Regions from separate parts of the Kitasatospora terrestris genome, predicted to be linked through region 1. Evidence: riboswitches for the same ligand, from Rfam matches in the RefSeq annotation. Region 1 holds a riboswitch; each other region holds the start of a gene.
The links. Region 1 has a riboswitch for cyclic di-AMP ahead of ABEB06_RS29165 (glycoside hydrolase family 16 protein). Riboswitches for the same ligand answer to the same signal wherever they lie in the genome.

Region 1 (5,810 bases):
AGCCGTCAACGCCACGTAAAGAGTCGCGGACCGACCGCGACGAAAAGGGCCCGCCCGCCCCGGGGGAAGCGGGGCGGGCGGGCGGGGGAGAAGCGCTCGGGTCAGCAGCTCCAGTTGACCTTGTAGAAGGTCGCGTAGTGGTCCGAGGTGTAGTAGTCCTCGTGGTAGACGGCGCCGGTGACGATCCGTCGGGCGCCGCGGGTGGAGCTGCCCGGGGTGATCACGGTGTACTCGTGGTAGTAGCCGCTGGACTTGGCCGGCAGGACGCCCTCTCTGTTCTGGAAGACGGCGCCGTCCTGCGAGTAGGGGAACGGGCCGCCCTTGTCGATCAGGGCCAGGGTGTCCCGGGCCTGGCTCGGCAGGGCGGTGCGGCACACGTTCCCGGAGACGGTGGCGTGGGCGTCGGTGGCGAACACGGCGGTCGGGGCCAGGGTCAGCACGCCGACGGCGACGACGGAAGCGGCGCGGGTCTTCAACGCGCGTAGAGTGATTCGCATGTGAGTCAGTGTGGAGGCTTGTCAGGTCCGCGCGAAAGGCGTTGCCGCAATTTTTCATCTTCGGGTAACTCGCCGGGAACCCAGGGGACTTGTGGCGGTCCGCCATCAGCAGCGAGCGCTCGGTGTGGTCCTGTCACATGGGTCCGGGGCCGCGCCGCGCCTACCGTGACCTGACTCCACGCCACCCTGCCGCCCCCGAGGAGGCGACCCCTGATGCCCCACCCCGTCAGGTCCCTGTGCACCGCCCTGCTCACCGCCGCCCTGCTGCTGCTCGACGTCGGCGTCGGCACGGTCTCCGCCCACGCCGCCGCGCCCCCGTACCTCACGCAGGAGGCCGTCTTCACCGCGCCCGGCAACGGCTGGGACCGGGTCGAGCGCTACCTGGACACCACCACCGGCTTCCGCGCCGAGCAGTACCCGCCGGACGGCCGCGGCGACCAGGACGGCGCCCGGCTGACCTGGTTCGGCGGCGTCCGGCAGCCCTATTCCGGCCGCTTCCTGCTCCACAGCGCCACCGGCTGGAACACCGGCCCGATCGCCACCCCCGTCCTGCTGGTGCACGGCGCCAACGACAACGCCGACCGGGCCTGGGCCGACCCCGGCGCCACCGGCAGCTGCGGCGCGGCCAGTTGCCCCTCCACCGGCCTGGCGCAGAGCCTGGCCGCTTCCGGCCACCGGGTCTTCGCGATCGGCTTCGCCCACAAGCAGGGCGACAACCTGCTCCAGGCCCAGGCGGTCGGCGACGCGATCGCGCTGGTCCGGGCCAGGCTGGGGGTCACCCAGGTCGACGTGGTCGCCTGGAGCAAGGGCGAGGTCGCGGCCCGCGCGTACGTCTCCTCGGTCCGGCCGTCCTGGGGCTGGGCCTACGCCGGGGACGTCCGGCGCCTGATCACCCTCGGCGGCCCGCACGGCGGCCTGGACTACACGTACGCCCACGGCTGGGCCTTCTCGCCGGCCACCTGGCCGGCCTGCGGCGGCACCGCCAACGCGCCCTCCCCGCACCTGTACATGACCTGCTACGGCAGCTACACCGCGCAGCCCTGCCTCGGCGTGCTGCCCAGCGGCGGGTACGACTGCTTCCCCGGCCAGCGCCAGCTGCTCGCCCGCTGGGACGGCCGGTACGGCCTCGACTCCACCGCCCAGGACTGGTGGACCACCTACTACGGCGGCCAGGGCTTCTACACCTCCGGCCAGGGCATCCAGGCCGCGATCGACGCCGGGTCGCTGATCGCCGCGCTGCAGCGGGCCGGCGTCCCCGCCTCGGTGCGCAGCTACCTGCTGGCCGGCGGCTCGGCCGACATCCCCGGGATCCTCAACGAGGGCCGCGGCCCGAGCGACGGCCTGGTGTTCACGGCCAGCGCCCTGGACACCACCGGCATCCCCACCGTCGGCGGCACCGCGCTGCTCGGCGGCCTCAACCACATGGAGCTCGCCTGGGCCCCGGCCGCCGTCCAGCAGATCACCTCCTGGCTCACCTGACCAGGGCGATCCCGCCGGCCCGCGGTGTGACGCTTGTCTCTCCCGGGCCGGTTGTCGCTCTGTCGACAATCTGTCTAGCCTGCTCGGGTGCTCGCACCGGGCACGCCGCCGCCGGGACGCCGAATCCTGTCCACCCGCCGGGGGCTTTCGCTGACCACCACTGGACAGGAGCGGGGGACCCACAGGTACGTCGCCATGCCCTCCGCTCCCTCCGGGACGGCCGGACACGGCTAGGGGTGAAGCCGCACGCACGCGCGGCCGGGCCGCCTCAGGGCCCGAACCCGACAGCTCACCTCGCAGGCGTCGCGGAGGAACCCCGTCATGCGCCTCTCCCGTCCTGCCCGCATCGGCGCCGTCGCCGGTGCCGCCGCCCTGATCGGCGCGCCGCTCGCCGGCAGCGCCCAGGCCGCCTGGTTCAACCCGTCCGCCTGGACCACCCCGTCCGTCTGGAACGCCCCGACGACCGCGGCCCCCACGACCGCCACCGTTGCCGGAACCACGTCCACCGCCGCGACCGTCACCCAGGACCGCCTCGCCCCGGAGTCGATGACCGCCGCCGTCCCGACCACCGCCTCGCTGACCGTCCACTCCTCGTCCTGCTTCACCGCCAAGACGCTCGGCGTCGGCGTGCGCGACGCCGCCGGGCGGAACCTGGACTTCCCCGGCAACGCGAGCAACGTGCAGATCTGCCCGGGCGGCACCACCTTCACCAGCGCCGCCCGCACCCTGCCGGCCGGCACCTACACCCAGTTCGGCTTCTGGCAGGACTCGGCGAACGCCTGGCACAACCTGCCCTCGCGCACCCTCACCGTGGCCGCCGCCGGCGCCGCCACCCCGGCCCCGGCGCCCGCCCCCACCGTCAAGCCGACCCCCGCGCCGACGCCGACCCCGACGCCCACGGCCGCCCCCACGCCGACGACCGCGCCGACCACCCCGGCCGCGGCCACCGGCTCGCCGATCCCGGGCAAGGCACTGACCTGGTCCGAGGAGTTCGACAGCGCCATCGCGTACGGCTCCAAGTGGACCGGCGACAAGTCCAGCGCCTACCGCTACGGCAACCACAACCCGGACGACAACAAGCTCGACTGGCTGACCACCAGCGGCGTCCAGGTCTCCGGCGGCGTCGCCACCTTCACCGCCAAGCCGTCCAGCCACACCCTGGAGAACGGCAAGCAGGCCTGGGACACCGGCCTGCTCACCACCGAGTACTCCTCCCAGGGCTTCCAGGTGAAGACCGGCGACTACGCCGAGACCCGGGTCAAGCTGCCCGCCGGCACCGGCGCCTGGCCCGCCCTGTGGACCTGGAAGAACGGCAACGGCGAGATCGACTCCTTCGAGTACCACCCGGACAACCCGAACCTGCTGGAGCTGACCAACCACGTCAAGTCCGGCTCGAAGTACTACACCGACGCGAGCGCCATCGCGAAGGACCAGTGGGTCACCATCGGCACCTACTACGGCGCCGACTCGGTCGACTGGTACGTCAACGGCAAGAAGGTGTTCTCCGACGGCACCGGGGTCGGCACCGGCTGGTCCGCGTACCTGATCCTCAACCTGTCGCTGAGCGCCGGCCAGTACCACCCGGCCGCGTCCGGCTCCGCGCCGATCAGCTTCGCCGCCGACTGGGTGCGCGTCTACCGCTAGTCAGCTCACGGTGAGCGTGAACGCCGTCCGGTCGTTCCGCTGATCGGCGTCGTCCGCGCCCGTCACCCGTACGCGCCCCTCGGCCCTCGTGCCGGGGGGCACGTGCGCGTCCACCCGGACCGGGATCAGCGCGGTCGCCGTCCGCAGCGCCGGCAGTCCCGCCGGGAAGGTGCAGCGGACCAGGTGGCCGGCGAGCGAGACGGCGCAGCCGTCCGGGAAGAACGGGCCCTCGGCGGTGAAGCCCGCCGGCAGGTCGACCAGCACGGTGAACGGCGAGGCCGTCCGGTCCGGTCCGCCGTTGGCGACGAAGGCGTGCACCGTGGTCAGCCCGCCGGGCGCGGCCGGGTCCGGATCGAGCCGGACCACCTGCAGGTCCGCGTGCGAGGGCGCCGCCGCCGTCCCGGTCGTCCCCAGGGCAGCCGCGGCCGCCACCGCCGCGACCACCAGCGCCCGCATCACCCGCACGGCCATGCTCCACTCCCACTGTCGGCACCCGCCTGCATACTCACAGTAGTGGCGCACGCCCTGTCGAGCGGAGGTGGACACGATGACTGGTCGCGTGTTGAGCGAGGTGAGCGGCGCGGTCGCGGCCGAACGGGAGACCGCGTTCGTCGAGGCGTACCGGCAGCTGGTGGCCGGCCCGCTGCCGGAGGGGCTGCTGCGCACCGAGCTGCTCAAGGGCGGCGACCGGCACTGGCGGATCCAGAGCCTGTGGCGCGACCTGGCCACCCTGGAGGCCGTCCGGGCCGACCCCAAGACCGCCGCCGCGCCGCGCCTGTTCCGCGAGGCCGGGGCCGATCCGGTGCTCGCCGTCTTCGAGGTGACGGTCGCCCAGGTCGGCGACCTCGACCTGTCCAACTGACACGGTCGGCGCCCCGTCCCGTCCGTCCTGTCGCGCCGTCCGTGCTACGTCGCGCCGTCCGTGCTGCGTCGTGCCGTCCGCGCTACGGCACGCCGTCCGTGCTACGGCACGCCGTCCGCGCTACGGCGCGAGCACCTCGCCGAGCCGGGAGGCGATCTGACGCATCACCGGGACGAGCGCCGCGCTGTCCGCCTGCGCCTCCAGCGCGCGGATCCGCGCCTCCGGGCCGGAGACCGACAGCGCGGTCGGCGTCGGCGCGCCCGGCACCGCGACCGCGATGCAGCGCACCCCGATCTCCTGCTCCTGGTCGTCCACCACGTACCCGGACTCGCGGGCCGCGCCCAGCTGGGCGATCAGGTCCTGCGGGTCGGTCACGGTGTACGCGGTGTGCGCCTGCAGCGGGCCGGTGCCGAGCAGCGCCCTGGCCTCCTCCTCGGGCAGCTGGGCGAGCAGCGCCTTGCCCACGCCGGTGCAGTGCGGCTGCACCCGGCGGCCGACCTCGGTGAACATCCGCATCGAGCGGCGGGACTGCACCTGCCCGACGTACACCACCTCGCCACCCTCCAGGACGGCCAGGTTCGCGGTCTCGCCGGTGGCCTCCATCAGCTCGGTCAGGTACGGGCGGGCCCAGCTGCCGAGCAGTCGGCCGGCCGTCTCGCCGAGCCGGATCAGCCGCGGGCCGAGCGTGTACCGGCGCGCCGTGTCCTGCCGGACATAGCCCTGCTGAACGAGGGTACGGATCAGGCGATGGATGGTCGGCATCGGCAGGCCGGAGGTGGTGGAGAGCTCGCTCAGGGTGGCGATGCCGCCCGAGTCGGCCAGCGCCTCCAGCAACAGGAAGGCGCGCTCGACCGACTGCACGCCGCCGCCCGCGCGGTCGTTGCCTGTCGGAGCTGTGGCGGGGGTGCTGACCACCGGCGTTCCCTTCACTGTCGGAGGAGGAGTAGAGTCCCTGCGATCTAGCTCAACAAACCGTTGAAATTCTGTATCGCGGAAACTAGTCTCCACCTTACAGAACAGAACCCGCCGGTAGGCAGGGTTCGGATCCGGGAAGTTCCCACCGGAACATCCCGAGCGATCACAACCGTCCAAGGAGTGTCCTGCCCATGGCTGCAGATCAGGGACCACTCGGCGCTGCCCCCGCCGCCCCGGTCGTCACTGTCGCCGGTCCGCGCGTCCCCCGCGCCGAGGAGGTGCTCACCCCGGAGGCCGTCGCCTTCGTCGTGGGCCTCCACCGCGCCTTCGAGGGCCGCCGTCAGGAACTCCTGGCCCGACGCAAGACCCGCCGGGCCGAGATCGCCGCCGCCGGCACCCTCGACTTCCTCCCC
Region 2 (5,810 bases), 4.0 Mb from region 1:
AGCACCCGGTCGGCCGGCGTCCGCACCGGCGCGCCCGCCATCGCCAGGGTGACCGCGGCTATGCCCCGGTAGGTGTCGGCGGGCACGTCCAGCAGCCGGGCGAACTGCTCCTCGGTCTCGGCGAGCTCCAGCAGCAGGTGCCCGCCCCACCCGGCGCCCCAGACCTCGCTGACCGCGGGCACGGCCCGGTCGGCGAGGCCCGCGACCTCGCCCAGCTCGGCGGCATCGGCCGTCCCGAGCACCAGGCACCGCTTGCCGGAGGCGGTCCGCACCGTCCCGCCGAGGTCCCACAGGGCCACCGACCCGACCGGCTCCTCGCCGGCCACCAGCCAGCGCCCGCCGTCCCGGACCAGGTCGACCTTCCGCTGCAGCACCGCCGGGTGGTCGTCGACGCCGGCGAGCCGGAAGGCGAGCTCCACGGGCACCGAGGCGGAAGCGGCCTGCGGGCCCGGCTCGGCGAAGGAGGGCCCGACCCGGTAGGCCAGCTCCGCGAACGGCACCCCGGCCGTCCACCCGAGCAGGGCCGCCTGCGCCTCGGCCGCGCCCGGCGCGGAGCCGCCGAGCAGCGCCGCCCGGTCGCCCGTGCGCAGCGCGGCCGCCCGGGCGGCGAGCAGCGCCTCCAGCTCTGCCCGGCCGAGCGACGAGCCGGCCGCCGGACCGGACGGCGACCCGGTCGGGCCGGCGGGGGACGGCACGGTCGGCAGCGGGGCGCCGACCGGCGCGGGGGCGGTCACCCGGGGCAGCGAGAGCTGCGCGAGGCCGCCGGCGGCCAGCAGCAGGGCGGCGCGGCGCGACAGCAGCGGCCGGCCCGCCCCCGGTCGGGGGGCGGGCCGGCCGTCGGCCGCGGGATCCGTGGAGCTCAGACCCGCACCACCCCGGTGACGGGCATCGCGTTGACGCTCTCGTACCGCACCCGCGCGCCCGGGTAGGGCGCGTGCACGACGACACCGCCGCCGGCGTACATGCCGACGTGGTGCATGTCCCTGTAGAAGATCACCAGGTCTCCCGGTCGTGCTTCGGCGAGGCTGATCCGCCGGCCGGCGGAGGCCTGGGCCTGCGAGGTGCGGGGCAGGGTCACTCCGGCCTGCCTCCAGCTCCAGTACATCAGACCGGAGCAGTCGAAGGCACGGGGGCCGGTGGATCCGTACACGTAGGGGGAGCCGATCTTGCTGATCGCGGCGGCGAGCGCGACGGCGGCCCGGTCGGAGGAGGGCGGCAGGGTGCCGAGGTCGAGCCGGTCGGTGCCGCGGGTGGCGCGCTGCTCGGCCTCGCGGGCGTCGTCGGCGGCCATCCGGGCGCGCTCGGCGGTGCCGAGGCCGTCGAGCAGCTTCTGCGCCTTGAGCAGCCGCTGCCGGATCTCGTCCTTGGACTCGGCGAGGGTCTGCCGGACCCGGTCGAGTTCGGCGAGCTTGCCGGTGGCCTCGGCGCGCCGCTGGTCGAGCCGGCCCTGCCGGTCGAGCACCTGGCGCAGGGTCTCGTTCTGCCGCTCGACGGCCTGGTCGAGGGAGCGGGCACGGGCGAGGTAGCCGGCCGGGTCGGAGTCGAGCATCAGCCGGACGCCGGGGTCGATGCCGCCGGAGCGGTACTGGGCGGCGGCGACCGCGGAGAGGTCCTGGCGGAGCAGGTTGAGCTCCTCCTGGCCGGAGGCGATCTGGTCCTGCAGCGCGGAGGTCTCGGCCTGGAGCCTGCGCTGGAGTTCCTGGGCCGCGTTGTACTTCTCGGAGGCCTGCTCGGCCTCGTCGTAGATCTGGTCGATCTGGGCCTTGACGTCCTGCCTGCTGGTCGGCTCGGCCTGGGCCGGGGTGACGGTCACGCCGATGGCGCTGGTCGCGGCTGCGGTGAGGGCCAGCGCGCAGGCCAGCCGCTGGACGCCCGGCAGAGTGGGGCGGCGGTGCAGTGACATGGGCCAGAGGCTAGCGAGTCGCCCCGATCTAGTCCAAACCCCTCCACCACCGAATATTTGACCCCAAATCGGACAGAAGTCCGACCGGTGCGCGAAGGGCCCGGCACCCTGTGGGGTGCCGGGCCCTCCGGGAGTCACGGGGCGTCAGACCCGGACGATCCGGTTGATCGGCATCGCGGTCGCCGACTCGTAGCGGACCTGCGCGCCGGTGTGCGGCGCGTGGATGATCTGGCCGTTGCCGACGTACATGCCGACGTGGTGCTGGTCGCCGTAGTAGATGATCAGGTCACCGGGCTTGGCGTTGGCGATGTTGCTGCCCACGCTGGTGCCCGCGCCGGCCTGGGACTGCGAAGTGCGCGGGATCGAGACACCCGCCTGGGCGTACGCCCACTGCATCAGACCGGAGCAGTCGAAGGTGGACGGGCCCGCCGCGCCGTAGGAGTACCAGCTGCCCAGCTTGGACTGGGCGGCGGCGATGGCGGCGGCCGCGTAGCCGGAGCCGGCCGGCAGGTTGGCGGGGGCCAGGTCCGCCCGGGGCGTGTCGCGCGAGGCGCGCTCGGCGGCGGCCTGGGAGCTGGCGGCGGCCTTGGCCTCGGCGGCGGCGAGGTCCTCGCGCTCCTTCTGGGTGAGCGAGTTCAGCAGCTCCTGGGCCTTGGCCAGCTTGCCCTGGATCTCTTCCTTGCCGGCCTTGAGGCTCTTGGTGGTCGAGTCCAGCTCGCCGAGCTTCTGCTCGGCCTCCTTGCGCTGCTGGTCGAGCTTGCCCTGCTCGTCCTTGAAGGCCTTCAGCAGGTCCGCCTGGGTGGCGCCGACCTGGTCGAGGCGGCCGGCCTCGCCGAGGAAGACGTCCGGGTTGCTGGAGAGCATCAGCTGGACGGTCTGCGGGATGCCGCCGGTGCGGTACTGCTCGACGGCGATGCCGGCCAGGGTGTCCTGAACCGTGGTCACCTGGGCCTGCTGGCGGGCGACCTGGTCCTGGAGCTGGGTGACCTGCTTCTGCAGGGTCTGCTGCTTCTCGACGGCGGCGTTGTACGCCTCCGTCTTGACCTCTGCCTGCTCGTTGAGCTCGTCGACCTGCTGCTTGACCTGGTCCTTGGTCGGCGCCGGGTCGGCGTGGGCACCGGCCTGGGCGGAGAGCGCGACCGCGGTGGCGGCAGCGGCGGTCAGGATCGAGATGCGGGCGCGGCCGGCGGGCTTGGGACGACGATGGGACGCCACGAAGGCGGACTCCTTCTCCTCACACCGCCTACCAGGTGAGCTGACGGGTTCGGGCGAAGAGCTGCCCTACGACGCCTCCCCGCCCGCTCGCGCGGCCGTCCTGGCGCCGATTCACCCCGGAGGAACTGGTGGTTCCCCGGCTCCGTTCCACAGCACCCCCGCAAGGGCTTCCCCGCGGCAGACCAGCTGCCCCGCTGCTTCACGGACTCGGCGGCGACCACCGCCGTCGCCCGGGCTGGGCGATCGACTTCACGGCGGTCGAGGCATGACCCTAGTAACCCAACCGTGATCCGTTCAAATCCTTGTCAGAAAAAAATCTGAAAGAGGCTCAATTTCGATTTCAAATATGACCGCTTGTGATCACGCAGTTACCGACCGCTGATTTATTCGCATCATAAGCCTGGAAAACACGAAGCCCGGACGTGTCGCAGATCACAGGGCGATCTCGACGCGTCCGGGCGTGTCACGGCCCGTCAGGAGCCGGGCGAAACGGTCAGACCCGACGAATGGTCTTGATCGGGAGGGTGTCGACGGCCATCACCTTCACCACGTCGCCGGTGCGCGGCGCGTGGACCACCAGGCCGTTGCCGATGTACATGCCCACGTGGTGGGCGTCGCCGTAGTAGATGACCAGGTCGCCCGGCTGGGCGGCGGACAGCGGCACCCCGGTGCCGACCGAGGCCTGGGACTGCGAGGTGCGCGGCAGCGAGACCCCGGCCTGCTTGTACGCCCAGACCATCAGGCCGGAGCAGTCGAAGGTGCTCGGGCCGGTGGCGCCCCAGACGTACGCCGAACCGCGCTTGCCCATCGCCGCGTTGACCGCGACACCGGCGTAGCCGCCGGGCTGCGGCAGGCTGGAGAGGTCGTAGCGGGAGTCGCTGCGGGAGGCGGCGGCACCGCCGCCGAGGATAGCGGCCCGGTCCGCGGCGCTGAGCTTGCTCAGCAGCTTCTGGGCCTCCTTCAGCTTCTCCTGGACCTGGTTCTTCGCGTCGTTCAGCGCCTGGGTGGAGCTGTCCAGCTCGGCGAGGACGGCCGCGGCCTCCTGCTTCTGCTGGTCCAGCCGGCGCTGCTGGTCCTTGAGCGACCGGAGGGTGTCGGCCTGGGTGTTGGCGGCCTGCTCGAAGCTGGAGGCCTGCGCCAGGTACTTGTCCGGGTCGGTGGAGAGCATCAGCTGCATCGACGGGTCGACGCCGCCGGTGCGGTACTCGTCGGCCGCGACCGCCGCCAGGCCGCCGGCCAGGTCGGTCATCTGGGCCTGGCTGCGGGCGATCTGGTCCTGCAGCTGGTCGGCCTGCTTGTGCAGCTGGTCGGCCCGCTCCTTGGCGCCGTTGTACTTCTCGGCCGCCTGCTCCTGCTCCTCGAGGAGCTTGTCGACCTGGGCCTTCACCTCGTCCTTGTTCGGCTGGGCGGGCGCGGCGTGCGCGCTCACCTGGGCCGACAGGGCGACCGCGGTCGCGGCGGCAGCGGTGAGCACGGAGACCCGCGCACGGCTCGGCTGCTTGGGACGGCGGTGGGAGGCCAAGGGTGTAGCTCCTTCTTCCAGCTGGACTCACCCGTTCGGGCGATAGTCCGGAAAATAGGTTTGACGCCAGACCCTAGTGAACTCGGCGCTCCCGCGCCACTCCCCCACCCCCACGAACTTCCCAACCCGGGCGGGCTTCACGCGATCGACACATCGCGGCCACCCGGGCGCCCCGACCAGCACCGACGGAGCGCCTGAGCCCGGCTCAGCTCCGGGACAACCGATTCAGCAGCAGCACCGAGGCGACCGGCCGGGCACCGGCCTTGCGGACCCCGTCCGCCACCTCCCGGTCGGCCGAGACCACCACCACCGGACGGCCCTCCGGCTCGGCCCGCACCAGCCGGCGGATCAGCTCGTCCGCGGTCTCCCCGGTCCGGCTGAACCGCACCCGCACCCCGCGCGGCGGCGCCATGATCACCGGCACGTCCAGGTCCTGCCCGTCGAAGACGCAGGTCACCTCGGCCTGGGTGCGCTGGGCCAGCATCGCCAGCCCGCCCAGCAGCCGCAGCCGCTGCTGCTCCAGCGGCAGCGTCGGATAGCCGGTCTTGGTCACGTTGTAGCCGTCCACCACCAGGTGCACCTGAGGGATGGCCAGCAGCTGGTCCAGCAGCGCCGGGTCGTCCTCCGCCAGGCCCCGGCGGGCCACGTCGTTCGGCGAGGCCGAGCCCGGGACCACCGCCTCCACCAGGTCGGCCGGCCGGATCTGCGCGACCGGCAGCGCCAGCTCCCGCTGCAGGCCCTGCGCCGACTGCAGCACCGTGTCCAGCAGCAGCCGCAGCCGCATGTCCTCCACCGAGCGGCCCTCGCGGGCCGAGCGGCGGCCGGCCTCCACCGCCGCCTCCAGCTCGGAGACCCGGTGCCGCAGCCGGCGCGCCTCGGACTCCGCGGTGCTCCGCTCGGTCGCCGCCGCGGTCCGCGCCGCGTCCAGCTCCGCCTGCAGCTTGCGGGCCTCCGCCTGCGCCCGCCGGGTGTCGCTCTCCAGCGTCCGCACCCGCTTGCGCAGCGACTCCACCTCGCGGCGCACCCCCTCGGCGTCCGCCCGTTGGCGCTCCTGCTCGGCCCGGGCCGCGCCGCGCGCCTCGGCCAGCTCCGCCTGGAGCTTCTCCACCAGGCGGCCGGCCTCGGCGGCCGCGCCCTCGGCGTCGACCCGCTCGGCCTCCTCGCCGGCCT
Region 3 (5,810 bases), 1.4 Mb from region 1:
GTGGCGACGACGAGGTAGTCGAAGGGCAGCTCGTAGGAGTCGCCGGCTGCGGGCTGGATGGTGGCGACCTTGCGGGCGTGGTCCACACCGGTGACCGCACCGGTGAGCACCTCCGCCTTCTTGAGGGCGCTGCGCAGCGGCGCGACGAGGTTGCGAGGCGCGACGTTGCCGCCGGCCGCCTCGGGAAGGAAGGGCAGGTACGTCATGTACGACCGCGGGTCGACGACCGTGACGGTCGCTTCGCCGTAGCGCATCTTCTTGAGGATGCGCATCGCGGCATACAGGCCGACGTAACCACCGCCGACAATGAGGATGCGAGGACGCTCCGTGGTGCTCATATCCGAAAGTATCCACCCCCTCCCGACCGGCACTTCGTGAGGGGAGTCACAAGGTGCTGGACAGCGGGTGCTACACTACGCGCCCGCACAAGCCGGTCGGGGCCTTCGGCTCACCGCCGCCGGGCGCCCGCGGTGAGCGGTCGGACACGCGGAGCCCCGCTGAGCAGCAACGATCCAGGTGGGGCGCGGGTTCCCGGCCGCTTTTTCGATTTACCCGGCCGTCGGCGGGCCTGGCCTGCGATCCGCTGGCAGACCCGCCGACAGAGCCTTCGGTCCCACATATCGGACGGACCGGACACCTGGGTGCGACGAAAGCATGGTTCGTCATGTGAAGAAATTCACGAACCTTTTCCGCCGACACGCGTCAGGCGATGCTCCAGGCGATCCCGTCCAGGATGTCGTGCTCGCTGACCAGAAGCTCCAAGGCCCCGGTCCGCTCCATGATCTCCAGCAGCACCAGCGCCCCGGCGGCGATCACGTCCACCCGGCCCGGGTGCATCACCGGGATCGCGGCCCGCTCGTCGTGGGTCGAGGAGAGCAGCCGGGCGGTGGTCTCCCGGACCTGCTCGACGGTCAGCCGCGCGTGGTGGATCCGCTCGGACCGGTACTCCGGCAGGTCGAGCACGATGCCGGCCACCGTGGTGACCGTGCCGGCCAGGCCCACCAGGGTGGCCTCGGCGTCCAGCGGCACCGTCTTCGCGGCCTCGTCCAGGGCGGCCAGCACGTCGGCCTGCGCGGCGGCGATCTGCGCCTGGGTCGGCAGCCCGGCACCCGCGAAGTGCCGCTCCGTCAGCCGCACGCACCCGATGTCCACCGACCGGGCCGCCTGCACGTCCTCGGCGCCCAGCACGAACTCGGTGGAGCCGCCGCCCAGGTCGAAGACCAGGTAGGGGGGCTTGTGCGGGCCGGCGGTCAACTCCTTGGTGGCGCCGGTGAAGGACAGCCGGGCCTCCTCGTCACCGCTCACCACGCTCGGCGTGACGCCCAGGATCTCCCGGACGCCGTCGGTGAACTCGGCGGCGTTCTCGGCGTCCCGGGACGCGGAGGTGGCGACCATCCGGATCCGGTCCGGACCGACCCCGTGCTCGGCGATCAGCGCCGCGTACTCGCGGCAGGCGGCGAACGTCCGCTCCAGCGCCTCCGGGTGGAGCCGGCCGGTGCTGTCCACGCCCTGGCCCAGCCGGTTGATGACCATCCGGCGGTCCAGGTCGGTGATCGAACCGGTCTCCGGGTCCAGGTCCGCGATCAGCAGCCTGATCGAGTTGGTGCCGCAGTCGATCGCGGCCACGCGCGTCATGGTCAACTCTGCTCCTCCTCCGCCTGGCGCTTCTTCTCGGCGCGCTCGGCCGTCTTCTGCTGCTTGGCGGCGATCACGGCCGCGTGGTCCTCGCCCTTGGCGCGGTTCTTCAGGACCCGCGCACCCGCGGCCTCGACCTCGGCCGGGGAGACGCACGGGCCCTTGGCCCACCAGTCCTCCAGCATGCCGAGCGCCTCGTCGCCGAGCGGGTTCACGCCCTCGCCGGCGGCCAGCGAGTGGCCGACCAGCACGTGCAGGCACTTCACCCGGTCCGGCATGCCGCCGGCGCTCGGGAAGCCCTCCAGCACCTCGATCGCGTCCCGGCGGGCGATGTAGTCCTCGTGGGCGCGTCGGTAGGCGGCGGCCAGCTCCGGGTCCTCGGCGAGGCGGGCGGTCTGGTCCTTCATCACGCCCTCGGCCTCCAGGGTGCCGATCAGCGAGGCCGCCTTGGGGCAGGTCAGGTAGTACAGCGTGGGGAACGGCGTGCCGTCCGGCAGCCGGGGCGCGGTCTCCACCACGTCCGGGTTGCCGCACGGGCAGCGGTGCGCCACCGCGCGCAGGCCGCGCGGGACGCGGCCCAGCTGGGCCGCGATGGCGGCGATGTCGGAGTCGGGAACGGCAGCGGGTTCGTTGGTCATCAGCGGTCTGTCTGTCAGTGGGATGCGGGGGGTTCGGTACCCGGCTGGGCGGTGTCGGCCAGATCGACCGAATCCCAGAGCTCGGCGTACCAGGGCTTGGCGGCCTTCGGCCGGACACCGGCCACGGCACCGGCGGCGGGGGGCCGGCCGTCCGAAGTGGGCTTGGGGTCCACCGAGACGAACGGCGTCTCGCCCGGAAGCGCGTAGTGCAGCCGCTCGCGGGCCTGCGCCTTCACGTACTCCGGGTCCTGCCAGCGGGCCCGCTCGCGGCGCAGCTCCTCGACCTGCTGCCGGGCCTGCTCGGCCTTGGCGCGCTGCGCGGCGATCTCCGAGCGCTGGGCGATGAACTGCCGGGTGGGATACGCGAGTATCGCGATCAGCGAGCACAGGACGAGCACCAGCACGGTGGCGCGGCTGGTGAAGCGCGGCCGCGCCGCCAGCCCCGGGATCCTCCACTTGGCCATCTCGTACCCCTCCTGCACATGCCGGTGCCCCGGCCCCACCCTACGCGGTGGGAGCCGGGGCACCGGTCAGGCTGGCTCAGCCCTCGTGCTTGAAGCGGGGGAACGCCCCGCGACCCGCGTACTCGGCGGCGTCGTCGAGGATCTCCTCGATGCGCAGCAGCTGGTTGTACTTGGCGACGCGCTCGGAGCGGGCCGGGGCGCCGGTCTTGATCTGGCCGCAGTTGGTGGCGACGGCGAGGTCGGCGATGGTGACGTCCTCGGTCTCGCCGGAGCGGTGCGACATCATGCAGCGGTAGCCGTTGCGCTGGGCGAGCTCCACGGCGTCCAGGGTCTCGGTCAGCGAACCGATCTGGTTGACCTTCACCAGCAGCGCGTTGGCGGTGCCGGTCTCGATGCCCTGGGCCAGGCGGGCCGGGTTGGTGACGAACAGGTCGTCACCGACCAGCTGGACCTTGTCGCCCAGCTTGACGGTCATGGCCTTCCAGCCGTCCCAGTCCGACTCGTCCAGCGGGTCCTCGATGGAGACCAGCGGGTACGCGGCGACCAGCTCGGCGTAGTACTCGATCAGCTCGGCGGCGGAGAGCGCCTTGCCCTCGAACTGGTAGGCGCCGTCCTTGTAGAACTCGGAGGCGGCGACGTCCAGCGCGAGCGCGACGTCCTTGCCCGGCACGTAGCCGGCCTTCTTGATGGCCTCGGTGATGAGGTCCAGGGCCTCTCGGTTGGAGTCCAGGTTCGGCGCGAAGCCGCCCTCGTCGCCGAGGCCGGTGGACAGGCCGCGCTCCTTCAGGACGCCCTTGAGGGTGTGGTAGACCTCGACGCCCCAGCGGACGGCCTCCGAGAAGGACTCCGCACCGATCGGGGCGATCATGAACTCCTGGATGTCCACGTTGGAGTCCGCGTGCGAACCGCCGTTGAGGATGTTCATCATCGGGACCGGCAGGACGTGCGCGTTCGGGCCGCCCAGGTAGCGGAACAGCGGCAGGTCGCTGGCCTCGGAGGCGGCGTGCGCCACGGCGAGCGAGACGCCGAGGATGGCGTTGGCGCCGAGCGAGGACTTGTCCGGGGTGGCGTCCAGGTCCAGCATGGCCTGGTCGATCAGGCGCTGCTCGGTCGCGTCGTAGCCGACCAGCTCCGGGCCGATCTGCTCGATCACGGCGAGGACGGCCTTCTCGACGCCCTTGCCGAAGTAGCGGTTCTTGTCGCCGTCGCGGAGCTCCAGCGCCTCGAAGGCGCCGGTGGACGCGCCCGACGGGACAGCGGCACGGCCGGTGCTGCCGTCGTCGAGGCCGACCTCGACCTCGACCGTGGGGTTGCCGCGGGAATCGAGGATCTCGCGGGCTACGACGACATCAATGGACGGCACGAGGCATCTCCTAGCGGAAGCGGATGTGTAGTCGTTACGACCAGAGCCTAACCGTCCCGGGCTTCCGGTCCACGTTGACCTTCGTCCCGTCTCACCGTGTGGCGCGCTACTCGCCGGTAGTTCATCTGAATGCCCCGCAAAAGCGGGCACGCCGGACGGTCCGGAGTGCCCGCTCCCGCAGCCGTCAGAACGACAGGACCTGACCCGGCATGATCAGGTCCGGGTTGCCGCCGATCACCGGACGGTTGGACTCGTACAGCTTCTGCCAGCCGCCGGACACGTGCTGGGCGGCGGCGATGCCGGACAGCGTGTCACCGGGGCGCACGGTGTAGCCGCCGCCGGCGGCGGCCGGGGCCTGGGCGCCCTGCGGCACAACCCGGGGCGCACTCTGCGACGTCGCGCCCTGCGCCGCCGCCTCGGGGGTCGCGGTCTTCGGCGTCGCGGCCTTGGGCGTCGCGGCCTTCGGGGCCGCCGCGCGGGTCTCGGAGCGCGAGGCGGTGTCCGTCTGGGCCGACGACCCGCCCTTGGTCAGGCCCGCGCGCTTCGAGCAGACCGGCCACGCGCCGGGGCCCTGCGAGGCGAGCACCTTCTCGGCGACGGCGATCTGCTGCCCCTTGCTCGCCTGGTCGGCGCGCGGCGCGTACTGGCCGCCGCCGAACGACTTCCAGGTGGAGGAGCTGAACTGCAGGCCGCCGTAGTAGCCGTTGCCGGTGTTGATCGACCAGTTTCCGCCGGACTCGCACTGCGCGACCTTGTCCCAGACGGAGACCGGGGCGGCCTGGGCGCCGGTGGCGGTCAGCAGGGGCAGGGCCAGACCCACGCCCGCGACGCCCGCGGCGGCGATGGCCTTCTCGGCCTTGGTACTGCGACGGTGGCGGCCGGAACCGGTGAACAGCATGGCGAATCCTCTCCGCACGCCTGCGAGGTGAGCTGTCGGGTTCGGACCGGGAGGTGGCCCGGCCGCCGGGAAGGCGGCTTCACCCCAAGCCGTGGGGGACGGCGTCAAACCTGGTTCCCCCGCCCCTGTCCGGGTCGTTGTCGGATTCCCTGCGGCGCGGCGGACAGGATTCGGCGTTCCGCACCCGGGGCCCGCGGCTGCGAGCAGAGGGAGAGTAGGCAGATCCGACGATCAATCACAAGCTCATATCACCGGTATCACGCAAGAATTACGAAGCGTCACAACTCGGGTACGAACTATGCAGGTACGTCCGGTTTGATCCGCATTCAGCCCCCGCGACACGACGCGCCGTCAGGCGTGCACCGGAGTGAAGGAGACCGGCAGTTCGCGCAGGCCGCGCATGATCAGACCGCCCCGCCAGCGCAGTTCGGACGGGTCGGCGGCAAGACGCAGATCGGGCAGCCGGGTCAGCACCGTGGCGAGCGCCCGCTGCCCCTCGAGCCGGGCCAGCGGCGCGCCGATGCAGTAGTGGATGCCGTGCCCGAACCCCAGGTGCGGGTTGTCGGCGCGGGCCAGGTCGAGGGTGTTCTCCCCGGCGAACCGGGCCGGGTCGCGGTCCGCCGCCGCCAGCACCACCAGCACCGGGTCGCCGACCGGGACGTCCACCCCGCCGATGGACAGCGGCTGCGTCGCGAACCGCCACGTCGCCAGTTCCACCGGCCCGTCGTAGCGCAGCAGTTCCTCCACCCCGGTCTCCAACAGCCCGCTCTCGCCCCGGGCCAGCGACTCCTGCAGCAGCGAGCGCTGCCCCG
Region 4 (5,810 bases), 1.6 Mb from region 1:
CGGTGAGCCCGCCGAGGGACAGCTCGTCGAGCGTGTCGCCGTCGGATTCGTCGATCCGGCGCACGACGACCGGCCCGGTGGCCCCGGTCCGGCGGCGCAACTCCTCGACCGCGCCGGTCTCGTGCCAGTGCCGGGCCCGGTCGAGCAGGCGGTGCCGGGCGGCTTCGGGGAGGCGCAGGCGCGGCTCGTCCCCGAGGACGGCGCGGACCAGGGCGGGGGAGCCGGTGTCGACCGCCCGCAGCAGCGGGGTGCTGCCGTCCGGGAGGTCCCGGTCCTGGTCGGCACCGGCGTCGACCAGGAGCTCCGCGGTGCGGTGGTCGAGGCCGGCCACGGCGGTGCAGAGCAGGGGCAGGCCGTCGGGGCCCGGGGTGTCGGGTGCGGCGCCCTGTTCCAGGCGGGCCCGGACCGCTTCCGCGTCCTTGGCGATCACCGCACGGACCAGCCGGTCCGTCAGGTCCGGCGACGGCTCCGTCAACACTCCCCCTGATGCCCTGTCCACTACCGAGCGTGCACCCCACCCGGCCGGTCCCGCACGTGCCTCTGGAATTCGGCTCCGCCGCCGAGCACCTGGTGGAGCCGCTCCGCGGTCGCCCGCGGACGGAGGACGTAGGCGTTGTGCCCGCCGGGGAACGGCTCGCAGGCAATCCCCAGCCGCTCGGCGAGCAGGGCGGCGCAGCGGTGCGGCCAGTAGCGGGCGGAGTCCTCGCCGGCGGCGGGGACGATCCGGGCCGGGGACGCGGCGAGCGCGGCCAGGTCGAGCCGGTGGGTACGGACGGCCGGGGTGTCGTGGGTGAGCAGGAAGGCTGCGTTCGCCCGCTGCTGCGGGCCCGGGGCTCGGAGTTCGACCTCCGGCTCGCGGTCGCTCGGGTCGATGCCGACGAGCTCCGCGAACCTGCGCAGGGCCGGGGCGGTTCCGTCAGCCGCGAAGGCCTCCTCGGCGGAGCGCAGGTCCCTGAGGGCGGCGGCCCGCTCGGGATCCGGCAGGACCTGGGTGACGGGCGGTTCGTGGGCGACGAGGGTGGCGACCTGCCCGGGGTGTCGGGCGGTGAGTTCCAGCCCGATCAGCGCGCCGAGGCTGCTCCCGTAGACGTGGGCGGGCTCGGCGGTGTGGGCGGCGAGCAGCCGGGAGAGGTCGTCGGCGTGCGTGCGGGGGCTCGCTCCGGGCCGGTCGGCGGTGCTTCCGGACAGGCCGCGGCGGTCGTAGGTGAGGACGGTGTACCGGTCGGCGAGGCGGTCGGCGAGGGCCTCGGTCGCGGTGGCGTCCCCGTGGCCGCCGGCGACGAGCACCAGCACGGGGCCCGAGCCGCGGACGAGGTGGCGCAGCCGGGCGCCGGGTACTGCCAGCAGGGACGCTTTCATCGGGTGACCACCGTTCGGTTCGTACGGGCCGGCCTGACGGGACGTCACCACTGTGCGTCGGCCGCCGTCGGGTGGGGAGCGGAGCGCTCTTCCTGGGATTGGCGGTCCCTGGCAAACGGGTGGCGCCGGGCCCGGCGTGCGGTGGTATCACTACCGGCATGGGGATGGACCGCGATCAGCTCGCCGACTTCCTGCGCCGGTCCCGGACGCGGCTGGGCCCGCGGGACGTCGGGCTGCCCGAGGGGCCGCGGCGGCGCACGCCCGGGCTGCGCCGCGAGGAAGTGGCCGTGCTCGCCGGGATGTCCGCCGACTACTACGTGCGTCTGGAGCAGGCCAGGAGCCCGCAGCCGTCGGACCAGATGCTGGCCGCGCTGACCCGGGCCCTGCGGCTGGGCGTCGACGAGCGCGACCACCTGTACCTGCTCGCCGGCCACCGCCCGCCGGAGGCCGACCGGGCCGGGGAGTACCTGCGGCCGAGCCTGCTGTACCTGCTCGACCGGCTGGAGGGCGTCCCGGTGCAGGTGCTGAGCGACCTGGGTGACCTGCTGGCGCAGAACGAGCTGGCGCAGGCGCTGTTCGGCTGCGTCTGCTCGGTGGCCCGCCCGGACCGCAACATCGTGCTGCGCTGGTTCTCCGACCGGGTGGTGCGTGATCGCCTGGCCGCCGAGGAGCACGAGGAGTACGCCCGGCAGCTGGTCGCCGACCTGCGCGCCGCGGTCGTCCGGCGCGGCACCGACGAGGCGTCCCGCGCCCTCCTCGCCCGGCTCCGGGCCTCGGCCGCCGGGCAGGAGTTCGCGGCGCTCTGGGAGCGGCACGAGGTGGCGGTCCGGACCTCGCACCCGTACCGGCTGGTCCATCCCGAGCTGGGCCGGATCGTCTTCGACTGCGAGGTGCTGGCGACGCCGGCGGCCGACCAGCGCCTGCGCGTCTTCACCCCGCCGCCCGGCGGCACCGAAGCCCTCGACCTGCTGCGCGCGCTCGGCCCCGAGCACCGGCACTGCGCCGAGGCTGCCTCCCGCGGCTCCTAGCCCCCGCACCCCGACCGCTTCATCGGCCTCCGACTCCTGCACCGGCGCACGGAACCCGCACGCCGCGCCCCTCCCTGCGTCGGCGGCCTGCTGCCGGTGCTCGGCGGCGGGCCCGGCCCGGCCGGGTCCGCCGGCTCCGCGCCGCCGGCTCCCCCGCCGGATAGGCTCGACCTCCCGACGAGCACCGCACCGGAGGCACGCCTTGGACAGCAGCGCCTGGGACACCCGCTACCGCAGCTCGGAGCTGGTCTGGGGCACCGAGCCCAACCGCTGGGTCGCCGCGGAGACCGCCGACCTGCCGCCCGGGCGGGCGCTCGACCTGGCGGCCGGCGAGGGCCGCAACAGCCTGTGGCTGGCGGCCCGGGGCTGGCGGGTGACCGCGGTGGACTTCTCCCCCGTCGCGCTGGGCCGCGCCCGCGCGCTCGCCGCCGCGCTGCCCGCGGAGGCGGGCGCCCGGGTGGAGCTGGTCGAGGCGGACGTGCTGCGGTACGAGCCGGAGGCGGCCGGGTACGACCTGGTGCTGATCGCATACCTGCAGTTGCCCGCCGGGCAGTTCGCGTCCGTGCTGGTGCGCGCGGCGGGGGCGGTCGCACCGGGCGGCACGCTGCTGGTGGTGGGTCACGACTCGACCAACCTCGCCGGGGGCGTGGGCGGGCCGCAGGACCCGGCGGTGCTGTACCGCCTGCCGGAGATCCTCGCCACCCTCGCCGGCAGCGGCCTGACGGCCGTTCGGGCGGAGCGGGTCCGCCGCCCTGCGACCCGTCCTGACGGGACGCCGGGTGAGGCGATCGACACCCTGGTGCGCCTGCGTCGCGGGTGAATCCGGCACGCTTGGCGGCCGACCGGACGGGGCATGCATGACGGGTCCACGCCAACTCCACCCGGAAGGTCGATCCGTGAACCGCAAGTCCTTGGCCCTGCTCACCGCCGCGGCCACCCTGCCGCTCGCTCTGTCCGGCACCGCCGCCGCCCAGCCCTCCGGGGCGGGCCCCGCGGCGTCCGCCGCCTGCAGCTACACCCCGGCGGTCCCGGCCGACAACTTCAAGGGCATCCCGGTGTTCGACGCGAAGCGGGCGGCGAAGCCGTACAGCGCGACGCTGCGCACCTCCCAGGGCGCGATCACGTTCAAGGCGCTGACCGACAAGGCGCCGTGCACCACGTTCTCGTTCCGGTTCCTGGCCGAGCACGACTACTTCGACCGCAGCCACTGCCACCGGCTCACCACCCAGCGCATCTTCGTGCTGCAGTGCGGCGACCCGACCGGCACCGGCAGCGGCGGGCCCGGCTACTCCTTCCCGGACGAGAACCTGGAGGGCGCCACCTATCCGGCCGGGACGGTGGCGATGGCCAACGCCGGCCCGAACACCAACGGCAGCCAGTTCTTCTTCGTCTGGAAGGACACCAAGCTCTCCCCCGCCTACACGCCGTTCGGTCGGGTGACGGCGGGGCTCGACGTCCTGCAGAGGATCGCGGCGGGCGGCGAGGACGACCAGAACAACCCGGGCGACGGCTTCCCCACCCTGCCGGTGAACATCCGTCACGTCGCCATCACCAAGCGCTGACCGGACCGACACATACCTCCGGCCGCCGACCTGGCGTCAGCGGCCGGACCGTACCGTGGTTCGAGCTTCGCGCAAGCGAGTTTCGAACGGCCGCGCGGGGCGGCGGTGTGCGGACGGGGCTTGTGGGGAGGCTGTGGTTTGTGGGCGACGAAGGCGGACGGCCCGTGACGGGGCCGTGATCCGGGCGGTATGAGCTTGTGATTGGCTGCCCGGGTTGAATAGTCTCCGTGCAGCCCGCACACGCGGGCCCCGTGCGCGGAAACGCCGAGCCCTGTCCGCCGCGCTCCCGGGATGCCGAACACACCACCTGGGGCAGGGGTGGGGGAACCAGGTCAGTCGCCGTCCCCGACGGCTCGGGGTGAAGCCGCCTCCCGGCGGCCGGGCCACCTCCCGGTCCGAACCCGACAGCTCACCTCGCAGGCGTGCGGAGAGGGACGTCCTCATGCTCTTCACGGGCCCGGGTCGGCACCGCCGCCCCACCCAGGCGGAGAAGGCCATCGCTGTCGCGAGTATCGCGGGCGTGGGCCTGGCACTGCCCCTGCTGGCCGCCACCGGGGCGCAGGCCGCGCCGACGCCGGTCTGGGACAAGGTCGCGGGCTGCGAGACCGGCGGCAACTGGAGCGCGGACTCCGGCGACGGCTACCACGGCGGCCTGCGCTTCACGGACTCCACCTGGGCGGCGTACGGCGGCACCGAGTTCGCGCCGAGCGCGGACAAGGCGACCCGCAGCCAGCAGATCGCGGTGGCCGAGCGGGTGCTCGCCGCCGAGGGCGAGGGCGGCTGGGGCACCTGCGCCCAGCAGGCGGGCCTGTCCCGGGACGGCGTGACCGGCGTGGTGGACGTCAACGACTCGGCGGACGAGACCGGCTCGCTGCGCGGCAGCCGGGGCGTCGACATGGTGAACGCGGCCCAGGACGGCTCGCTGCCCGCCGCGCACACCACCCCGGTCTTCTCCGGCCTCCCGGGCTGGGACCCGGTGTACAGCGTGTACTGGTACGAGCAGGACGGCGGCTGGTTCTGGACCAGCCACCGCTCGGTGTACGAGCACCACGTCAGCTCGGCCGCCGCGAAGGCGGCGAAGGCCGCGCAGGACGCCCGGGACGCGCAGGGCATCACGGCGCCCGCCACCACCGCGCCGGTCGCCCCGGCGACTCCGGCGACTCCCGTGGTCCCGGTCGACCCGACGGTTCCCACCGCGCCGGTCACCACGACGCCGACCCTGCCGACCGACCCGACCGGGACCCCGACCGTCCCGCCGGTCACCGTCGACCCGACCGCTCCGATCACCGGCGCCCCGACGCTGCCGGTGGCGCCGCCGGTCGACCCGACGGCGCCGGCGACCGGTCCGACCACCCCGACGGTCCCGGGCGCCGACGCCACCGCTCCGGCCGCGCCCACCGCGCAGCCGAGCTCTCCCGCCACCGAGACGGCCCCGCCGGCCGCCGCCCCGCAGGCGTACACGGTGGCGGCGGGCGACACGCTGGCGTCCATCGCCCGCAACAACGGCCTGCAGGGCGGTTGGAAGGGGCTCTACGAGTCCAACAAGCAGGTCGTGGGTGACAACCCGGACCTGCTCAAGCCGGGCCTGGTGCTCGAGCTGGACAAGTAGGGGCCGCCGGGCCGCCGGTCAGTGGATGACGCCGGCGGCCCGCAGCAGCCAGCGGTTGGTGCGGCCGACCAGCCCGGCCCTGTCGAGGACGCCGATCACCTTGGCGGCCATCTCCACCTTGGTGGCCCGCCAGTGCGGGTTGGCCTTGGCGACGGCGCTGCCGACCTCGGGGGCGATGCCGACGGCGCGGTACAGGCGCGGGTGGATCAGGCTGACGGTGGCGAAGTAGACGATCAGACCGATGAACAGCTG

Region 2: another riboswitch for cyclic di-AMP. It lies ahead of ABEB06_RS11100 (C40 family peptidase); the one in region 1 lies ahead of ABEB06_RS29165 (glycoside hydrolase family 16 protein).
Region 3: another riboswitch for cyclic di-AMP. It lies ahead of ABEB06_RS22720 (transglycosylase family protein); the one in region 1 lies ahead of ABEB06_RS29165 (glycoside hydrolase family 16 protein).
Region 4: another riboswitch for cyclic di-AMP. It lies ahead of ABEB06_RS36425 (transglycosylase family protein); the one in region 1 lies ahead of ABEB06_RS29165 (glycoside hydrolase family 16 protein).

The regions. Positions count from the first base shown of each region.
Region 1 covers NZ_BAABIS010000001.1:6,357,871-6,363,680, forward strand. The annotation lists gene ABEB06_RS29155 (guanyl-specific ribonuclease) at 102-497, opposite strand; gene ABEB06_RS29160 (esterase/lipase family protein) at 711-1,976, shown strand; cyclic di-AMP (ydaO/yuaA leader) riboswitch at 2,115-2,294, shown strand; gene ABEB06_RS29165 (glycoside hydrolase family 16 protein) at 2,298-3,620, shown strand; gene ABEB06_RS29170 (hypothetical protein) at 3,621-4,091, opposite strand; gene ABEB06_RS29175 (antibiotic biosynthesis monooxygenase) at 4,168-4,482, shown strand; gene ABEB06_RS29180 (IclR family transcriptional regulator) at 4,603-5,397, opposite strand; gene aceB (malate synthase A) at 5,589-5,810, shown strand, end outside.
Region 2 covers NZ_BAABIS010000001.1:2,405,013-2,410,822, forward strand. The annotation lists gene ABEB06_RS11090 (hypothetical protein) at 1-734, opposite strand, end outside; gene ABEB06_RS11095 (C40 family peptidase) at 860-1,903, opposite strand; gene ABEB06_RS11100 (C40 family peptidase) at 2,048-3,118, opposite strand; cyclic di-AMP (ydaO/yuaA leader) riboswitch at 3,129-3,283, opposite strand; gene ABEB06_RS11105 (C40 family peptidase) at 3,612-4,640, opposite strand; gene ABEB06_RS11110 (NYN domain-containing protein) at 4,846-5,810, opposite strand, start outside.
Region 3 covers NZ_BAABIS010000001.1:4,911,443-4,917,252, reverse strand. The annotation lists gene ABEB06_RS22745 (NAD(P)/FAD-dependent oxidoreductase) at 1-338, opposite strand, end outside; gene ABEB06_RS22740 (Ppx/GppA phosphatase family protein) at 703-1,635, opposite strand; gene ABEB06_RS22735 (DUF501 domain-containing protein) at 1,638-2,273, opposite strand; gene ABEB06_RS22730 (FtsB family cell division protein) at 2,288-2,737, opposite strand; gene eno (phosphopyruvate hydratase) at 2,814-4,100, opposite strand; gene ABEB06_RS22720 (transglycosylase family protein) at 4,285-4,998, opposite strand; cyclic di-AMP (ydaO/yuaA leader) riboswitch at 5,002-5,145, opposite strand; gene ABEB06_RS22715 (cytochrome P450 family protein) at 5,350-5,810, opposite strand, start outside.
Region 4 covers NZ_BAABIS010000001.1:7,988,227-7,994,036, reverse strand. The annotation lists gene ABEB06_RS36450 (hypothetical protein) at 1-478, opposite strand, end outside; gene ABEB06_RS36445 (alpha/beta fold hydrolase) at 499-1,359, opposite strand; gene ABEB06_RS36440 (helix-turn-helix transcriptional regulator) at 1,524-2,387, shown strand; gene ABEB06_RS36435 (class I SAM-dependent methyltransferase) at 2,590-3,207, shown strand; gene ABEB06_RS36430 (peptidylprolyl isomerase) at 3,284-3,949, shown strand; cyclic di-AMP (ydaO/yuaA leader) riboswitch at 4,232-4,388, shown strand; gene ABEB06_RS36425 (transglycosylase family protein) at 4,392-5,558, shown strand; gene ABEB06_RS36420 (AurF N-oxygenase family protein) at 5,577-5,810, opposite strand, start outside.